2 linked regions of the Hoeflea sp. 108 genome follow. The main gene of each other region encodes a partner of the protein of the gene in region 2 in a complex. Links are inferred from orthologs where the notes say so. Each region holds a gene or a part of one and is shown on either strand. Other genes may lie near its edges.

Region 1 (3,158 bases), 3.1 Mb from region 2 along the record:
GTGAAGTCGGCGGAGTTCAGCCCGGGCACCTGCATGCCCTCGAGCGGAGGCAGTTCGGTCTTCGGCGCCATCTGACCGATCAACGCCGACGGCACGACCGAGAGGTCGCGGCCGGAGAGCAGCTGCATCAGGAAGACGCCTGCCAGCAGCAGAAAGATCAGCAGCGGCAGCAGCACGAAGATCCTGCGTGGCCGTGCCGGTTTCTGGCTTTCGATGCTCATGCCTTGGCCCCGCTCTTGTCGGACCGGCGGCGGTGGCCGGCGGCCTCCAGCTCGGCCATCTCGCGCTTGCGGGCACGCTGGTCGGCGAGTATCCACAGGACCAGGCCGGCAATCGCCACTGATGAAACCGCATAGGCGGCGGTGACATAGAGGGCGTGGACGCTCATCGGGCTGTCATCCCAGGGCAAATCTTGATCATGTCGATGTTTCCGACCATGCGCCTCGTTTAGCCGGGGCAGGGCGTGGGTGCAATCGGACGCCGCGCCGCAGCAAGCCAATTGAAGCGAACGTGATCAGTCGGTGCCCGAGCGCAGCGCCACCGCCGCCGCGAATGGCCCGATGACGGCAAGGAACATGGTCAGCGCACAGAGGATGAGGAACGGCGGCGTAAACGGGTCGGGATCGTTGACCGCGCCATAGGCTGCCGTAACGCCGAAGATCAGCACCGGGATGACCAGCGGCAGGATCAGCACCGAGATCAGCAGCCCCCCGCGCGGCAAGACGACGGTGACGGCGGCCCCTGTCGCGCCGATGAAGACGATGGCCGGCGTGCCGACAAGCAGGGTAAGTGCGGCAGCACCGATGCCCACCGGCTCCATGTTCATGAACAGGCCGAGCAGGGGCGCGGCGATGACCAGCGGCAATACGCTCGCCGTCCAGTGCGCCAGGCATTTGACGAACACGGTGAGTGCCAGCATGTGGCGGTCGGCATTGAGCACCAGCAGATCAAGCGAGCCATCCTCGCGGTCGGCCTGGAACAGGCGGTCGAGGCCGAGCAGGCTGGCAAGCAGGGCGCCGATCCAAAGGATCGCCGGGCCAATGCGAGCGAGCAGGTTGAGGTCGGGGCCGACGCCGAAGGGGATGGTGACGACGACGGCGAGAAAGAACAGCACACCCGTCAGCGCCCCACCGCCGGCGCGGACGCCCATTCGGAGATCGCGGAGGTAGAGGGCTAGCATGGGGGAGCTCCGGCGATCTGCGCGGAGAGAGGAGTGCGAAGAAGCGCTAAGCCCTCAGACATGCACCCGCCCCATCTCCAGGGTCTTCACGCCCTCCAGCCCGAGCGGCAAATGCGTCGCGGCGACGACGATCCCGCCAGCCGCGCAATGATCCCGCATCAACCCTGCGAAACGCGCGTCCGAGGCCTTGTCCAACCCTGCCGTGGGCTCGTCGAGCAGCCAGACCGGGCGGTGGCTGATGAGCAGCTTGGCGATTGCGGCGCGGCGCTTCTGGCCGGTGGAGAGATAGCCGAAGGGCAGGTGGCCGAGGTCGTCGAGGCCGACATGCTCCAGCGCCTGGCCAATGCCGAGCTGTCCGTTGCCGGCAAAGCTTTGCCAGAACTCCAGGTTCTCGTTCACGGTCAGCGCCGCCTTCATTGCGTTCTGGTGGCCGAGATAATGGCAGGCCGCGGCAACCGTGGAAAAATCCTCGCCGCCGCCCTCCACGGTGATTCGCCCCGAAGCATGCGGCAGGAGCCCGGCGATCACGCGCAGCAAGGTCGACTTGCCCGAACCGTTGGGGCCGGTGACGACAAGCGCCTCGCCATCGGCGAGCGCAAAGCCGATATCGGCAAAAACCGCCTCGCCGCCGCGTTCACCGCTGAGATTTTCGGCGATAAGCCGCATACTTCCCCCGTCGCCGAGACTATTTCGCTGTCGCTTCGCGTCGCAGCAAAATAGGCGAATCTCCGTCTAGAACTATTCTAGGAAATTCTCTATATGCCACTCGACCATGCCAGCGGTCGGCATGGAAACAGAATTTGCGCCGAACCAGCGCACGCGCCGCCTTGAACGGCTCGGGTTGCTTGGGACCGGACAGCGGAAATGGCCGTACCCGCACCTTTGCGCGTGATTGCATGCCCATCGGAGTCCGTTCCCTTTCAGGCTGAACAGACAAGGATGGATGCTCGTGTCCAAATCTCTAGATAGTTTCAATTGCCGTCGCACGCTGACCGCAGGCGGCGCGGATTACGTTTATTACAGCCTCATCGAGGCTGAGAAGAACGGCCTTACCGGCGTTTCGCAGCTGCCCTATTCGATGAAGGTGCTGCTCGAGAACCTGCTGCGCAACGAAGACGGTCGCACCGTCACCAAGGAAGCCATCCAGGCCGTTGCCGGCTGGCTGGTCGACAAGGGCACCGCCGGCGTCGAGATCGCCTACCGCCCGGCCCGCGTGCTGATGCAGGACTTCACCGGCGTTCCGGCCGTGGTCGACCTCGCCGCCATGCGTGACGGCATCAAGACCCTCGGTGGCGACCCCGAGAAGATCAATCCGCTGGTTCCTGTCGACCTCGTCATCGACCACTCGGTCATCGTCGACGAATTCGGCACCCCGCTGGCCTTTGCCCGCAACGTCGAGCTCGAATACGAGCGCAATGAAGAGCGCTACAAGTTCCTGAAGTGGGGCCAGCAGGCGTTCCGCAACTTCCGCGTCGTGCCGCCCGGCACCGGCATCTGCCACCAGGTCAACCTCGAATACCTCGCCCAGACCGTCTGGACGAACACCGAGGATGGCGAAACGACCGCCTATCCCGACACCTGCGTCGGCACCGACTCGCACACCACCATGATCAACGGCCTGGGCGTGCTGGGCTGGGGCGTGGGCGGCATCGAGGCCGAGGCCGCGATGCTCGGCCAGCCCGTCTCCATGCTGCTGCCCGAGGTCATCGGCTTCCGCCTGACCGGCAAGCTCAAGGAAGGCGTCACCGCCACCGATCTGGTGCTGACCGTCACCCAGATGCTGCGCAAGAAGGGCGTCGTCGGCAAGTTCGTCGAGTTCTTCGGCCCCGGCCTCAGCAACATGACGCTGGCCGACCGCGCCACCATCGGCAACATGGCGCCTGAGTATGGAGCGACCTGCGGCTTCTTCCCGGTTGATGCCGAGACCATCCGCTACCTCAACATGTCGGGCCGCGCCGAAAACCGCATCGCACTCGTC
Region 2 (3,122 bases):
CGACGGTCTGACGATCACCTGCCGAAGCGGGCCAACATGGCCAGCGCCTCGTCGGCGAGCCGGCGCGTCAACTCACCTGCCGGCATTTCGCGACCGAGCCGTGCCGCCTGCCCCGACCACAGCGACATGAAATCGCCGGAACCCTTCGGTTCAGACGCTGCCCTGAGCGGCGCAAGCGCTCCGCCGGCGAGCGGAAATGCCGGTGCGTCCTTCGAAAGCGGCCCAACCTCGCGCATGATGCGATTGACGATGCCGCGTGCCGGCCTACCGGTGAAGACATTGGTCAGCGCGGTGTGGTCGTCCTTCGCCGACTTCAGCGCTGCCTTGTGCGGCGCGGGCATCTTGGCCTCGGGACAGAACAGATAGGCGGTGCCGACCTGCACCGCAGACGCCCCAAGGGCAAAGGCTGCGACAATGCCGCGTGCATCTGCAATGCCGCCTGCGGCGATGACGGGAACGCGTACAGCGTCGACCACCTGCGGCACCAGCGCGAAGGTACCGGGCTGGTTGGCGACGTCGTCGGCCAGGAAGATGCCGCGATGGCCGCCTGCCTCCGCGCCCTGGGCGATGATGGCGTCGCAGCCCCTCGCCTCCAGCCAGACGGCCTCATCGGTGGTGGTCGCCGACGACAGCACTTTGGCTCCCGTCGCCTTGACTCTGTCCAACAGAGCTTCGTCCGGCAGGCCGAAATGGAAGCTCACCACCTCTGGTCGGAATTCCTCGACGATGGCGCAGAACTCGTCGTCGAACGGCGCACGTGCCGAGCGCGGCGCCGGCGCATTCGGATCGAGGCCGAGTTCGACATAATAGGGTTCGAGCAGCTTCTTCCAGCCCGCCTCGCGCGCTAGATCGTCCTTGGGCTGCTGGTGGCAGAAGAAATTGACGTTGATCGGGCGCGAGGTTCGCTGCCCGATGATGCCGAGTTCGGTTCGCGCCCTCTCGGGCGTTATCAGCGCACAAGGCAGGCCGCCGAGGCCACCGGCCTCGGACACCGCAATTACCATTTCGGAATTGACAGGCCCGGCCATCGGAGCTTGCAGGATTGGAAGGTCGAGGCCCAGGAGATCAAGAATTCGACGATCGGGCCACATGGCAGCTTCCTTCCGTTGTCAGGGCATCAGCCCTGCTGGCGCTCCGCCCTCCGGGCAGCGATCTGCCGCATCGCCATGACGCGGCGGCGCCAAATTTCGGTGCGCATCGCCATTAGATGCAGAGTGAAGAACAGAAGGGTAAAGCCAAGCGCCATGGTCATCAGGGGCCAGAGCATGCTCGGGTCGATGGTCGAACCGCCCATGCGGAATACCGACGCCGGCTGATGCAGCGTATTCCACCATTCGACCGAAAACTTGATGATCGGGATGTTGATGAAGCCGACCAAAGTGATGACCGCAGCGGCGCGCGCCGAACGCGCGGGATCGTCGAGCGCGCGGGTCAGCGCGATGATGCCGAGATACATCAGAAACAGCACGAAGACCGATGTCAGGCGCGCATCCCACACCCACCATGTTCCCCACATGGGTTTGCCCCAGATCGAACCGGTGAGCAAAGCCAAAGCCGTGAACACTGCACCTACCGGGGCGGCTGACTTCAACGCCACGTCGGCGAGCGGATGGCGCCAGACCAGCGTACCCAGCGCCGAAATCGCCATGACCGAATAGCACATCATCGCGAGCCAGGCGAAGGGCACGTGGATGTACATGATGCGGACGGTGATGCCCTGCTGGTAGTCGGCAGGCGCAGTGAAGGCGAGATAGAGGCCGACCGCCAGGACGACAGCGGAAGCCGCGGCGAGCCAGGGCACGACGCGGTCGACGAGGCCGATGAAGCGCGTCGGGTTGGCAAGATCGCTGAAACGCCAAGTCTGCGAGGTCGTCTGGGTCATGGACGCTAAATAACCGCCACAAGGGCGCTCCGCAATCTGTTCAGAAGTCGCGGTCCCAATAGAAATAGGGCGCCTGCGATATCATCGAGGCGCCCTATTGCATTTCAATGAGCCTAGCGAACCGTCAGGCCGCAGCCTCGACATGCGTCACGCGACGGACTTCCTCGTCGTTCAGCAACCCGCCGGCCCGCAGCAGCGAGGCAAAGCGGCCGTTGCGAGCCGAGAGTTCGGCAAAGCCACCCATCTCGACGACTTCGCCATGGTCCATGAACACGACCAGGTCGGCGTCGCGAACGGTGCTGAGGCGGTGGGCGATGATGAAGGTGGTCCGGCCATCACGCAGCATGTCGATGGCGTCCTTGACCCGATTTTCGGTCTCGACGTCGAGCGCGCTGGTCGCCTCGTCGAGCACCAGGATCGGCGCGCTTTTGAGGATGGCGCGGGCGATAGCGATACGCTGGCGTTCGCCGCCCGACAGCGCGCCACCGCGCTCGCCGACCTTGGTGTCGTAACCTTCGCTCTTGGACAGGATGAAGTCCTGGGCCGCTGCGGCGTTGGCCGCGGCATGGACTTCCTCGTTGGTGGCGCTCGAGCGGCCGACGCGGATGTTGTCCTCAATCGAGCGGTTAAGCAGACCGGCGTCCTGGAAGACGGTGGCGATCGAATGGCGCAGCGATTTGCGGGTCACGGTGCGGGTATCGATGCCATCGATCAGGATGCGACCCTGCTCGGGCGTGTAGACACGCTGCAGCAGGTTGATGAGCGTGGTCTTGCCCGCGCCCGTCGGGCCGACGATGGCGACCGTCTGGCCGGCGCGGACCTCGAAGGAGACATCGCGTACGCCCTGCCCCGAATTCGGGAACTCGAAGTTGACGTTCTCGAAGCGGACATGGCCGGTGACGTTTTCCAGTTCGCGCAGGCCATCGGGTTCGCGATGATCGGCAGCGGAATCTTCGAGGCGATAGAACTCCTCCAGCTTCGAGCGTGCGTCGAAGATCTGATTGACGAAGTTCGACACCTGGTCGAGGCGGCTGATGAGCAGCGAGGCGAAGCCGGTGAAGGCAACGATATCGCCGATGCGCAGCTGGCCATGGGTCACCAGATAGGCGCCGATGAGCAGCACGACCATCATCGAGATCGTCGAGGCGAGCCTGTGCATGGCGGATGCCAGCGCCCACCAGTCGAGAACAGGGTTCTGGGCCGTGATCAGGTTGTGCACGTAGCCACGCAACGCCTCGGT

The links.
Region 1: the proteins of B015_RS0108415 (region 2) and ccmA are in contact, whole or in part, in a solved structure (PDB 8CE8), measured with the Escherichia coli proteins. The link is inferred for Hoeflea sp. 108 from one-to-one orthologs.

Annotation. Positions count from the first base shown.
Region 1 is NZ_KB890024.1:4,874,370-4,877,527, reverse strand. Bases 41-2,882 are described here. They hold ccmA (heme ABC exporter ATP-binding protein CcmA), read right to left. Parts: upstream 1,847-2,882; coding sequence 1,235-1,846; downstream 41-1,234. Other genes in these bases: acnA (aconitate hydratase AcnA), read left to right, coding at 2,130-2,882; ccmB (heme exporter protein CcmB), read right to left, coding at 515-1,180; ccmD (heme exporter protein CcmD), read right to left, coding at 218-388; B015_RS0124255 (DsbE family thiol:disulfide interchange protein), read right to left, coding at 41-221. Outside these bases: more of B015_RS0124255, read right to left, coding at 1-40; more of acnA, read left to right, coding at 2,883-3,158. UniProt on the Escherichia coli protein: Part of the ABC transporter complex CcmAB involved in the biogenesis of c-type cytochromes; once thought to export heme, this seems not to be the case, but its exact role is uncertain. Responsible for energy coupling to the transport system.
Region 2 is NZ_KB890024.1:1,733,685-1,736,806, reverse strand. Bases 1-2,806 are described here. They hold B015_RS0108415 (heme ABC transporter permease), read right to left. Parts: upstream 1,883-2,806; coding sequence 1,118-1,882; downstream 1-1,117. Other genes in these bases: B015_RS0108410 (glucan ABC transporter ATP-binding protein/ permease), read right to left, coding at 2,007-2,806; B015_RS0108420 (nitronate monooxygenase family protein), read right to left, coding at 15-1,091; glpK (glycerol kinase GlpK), read left to right, coding at 1-11. Outside these bases: more of B015_RS0108410, read right to left, coding at 2,807-3,122. UniProt on the Escherichia coli protein: Required for the export of heme to the periplasm for the biogenesis of c-type cytochromes.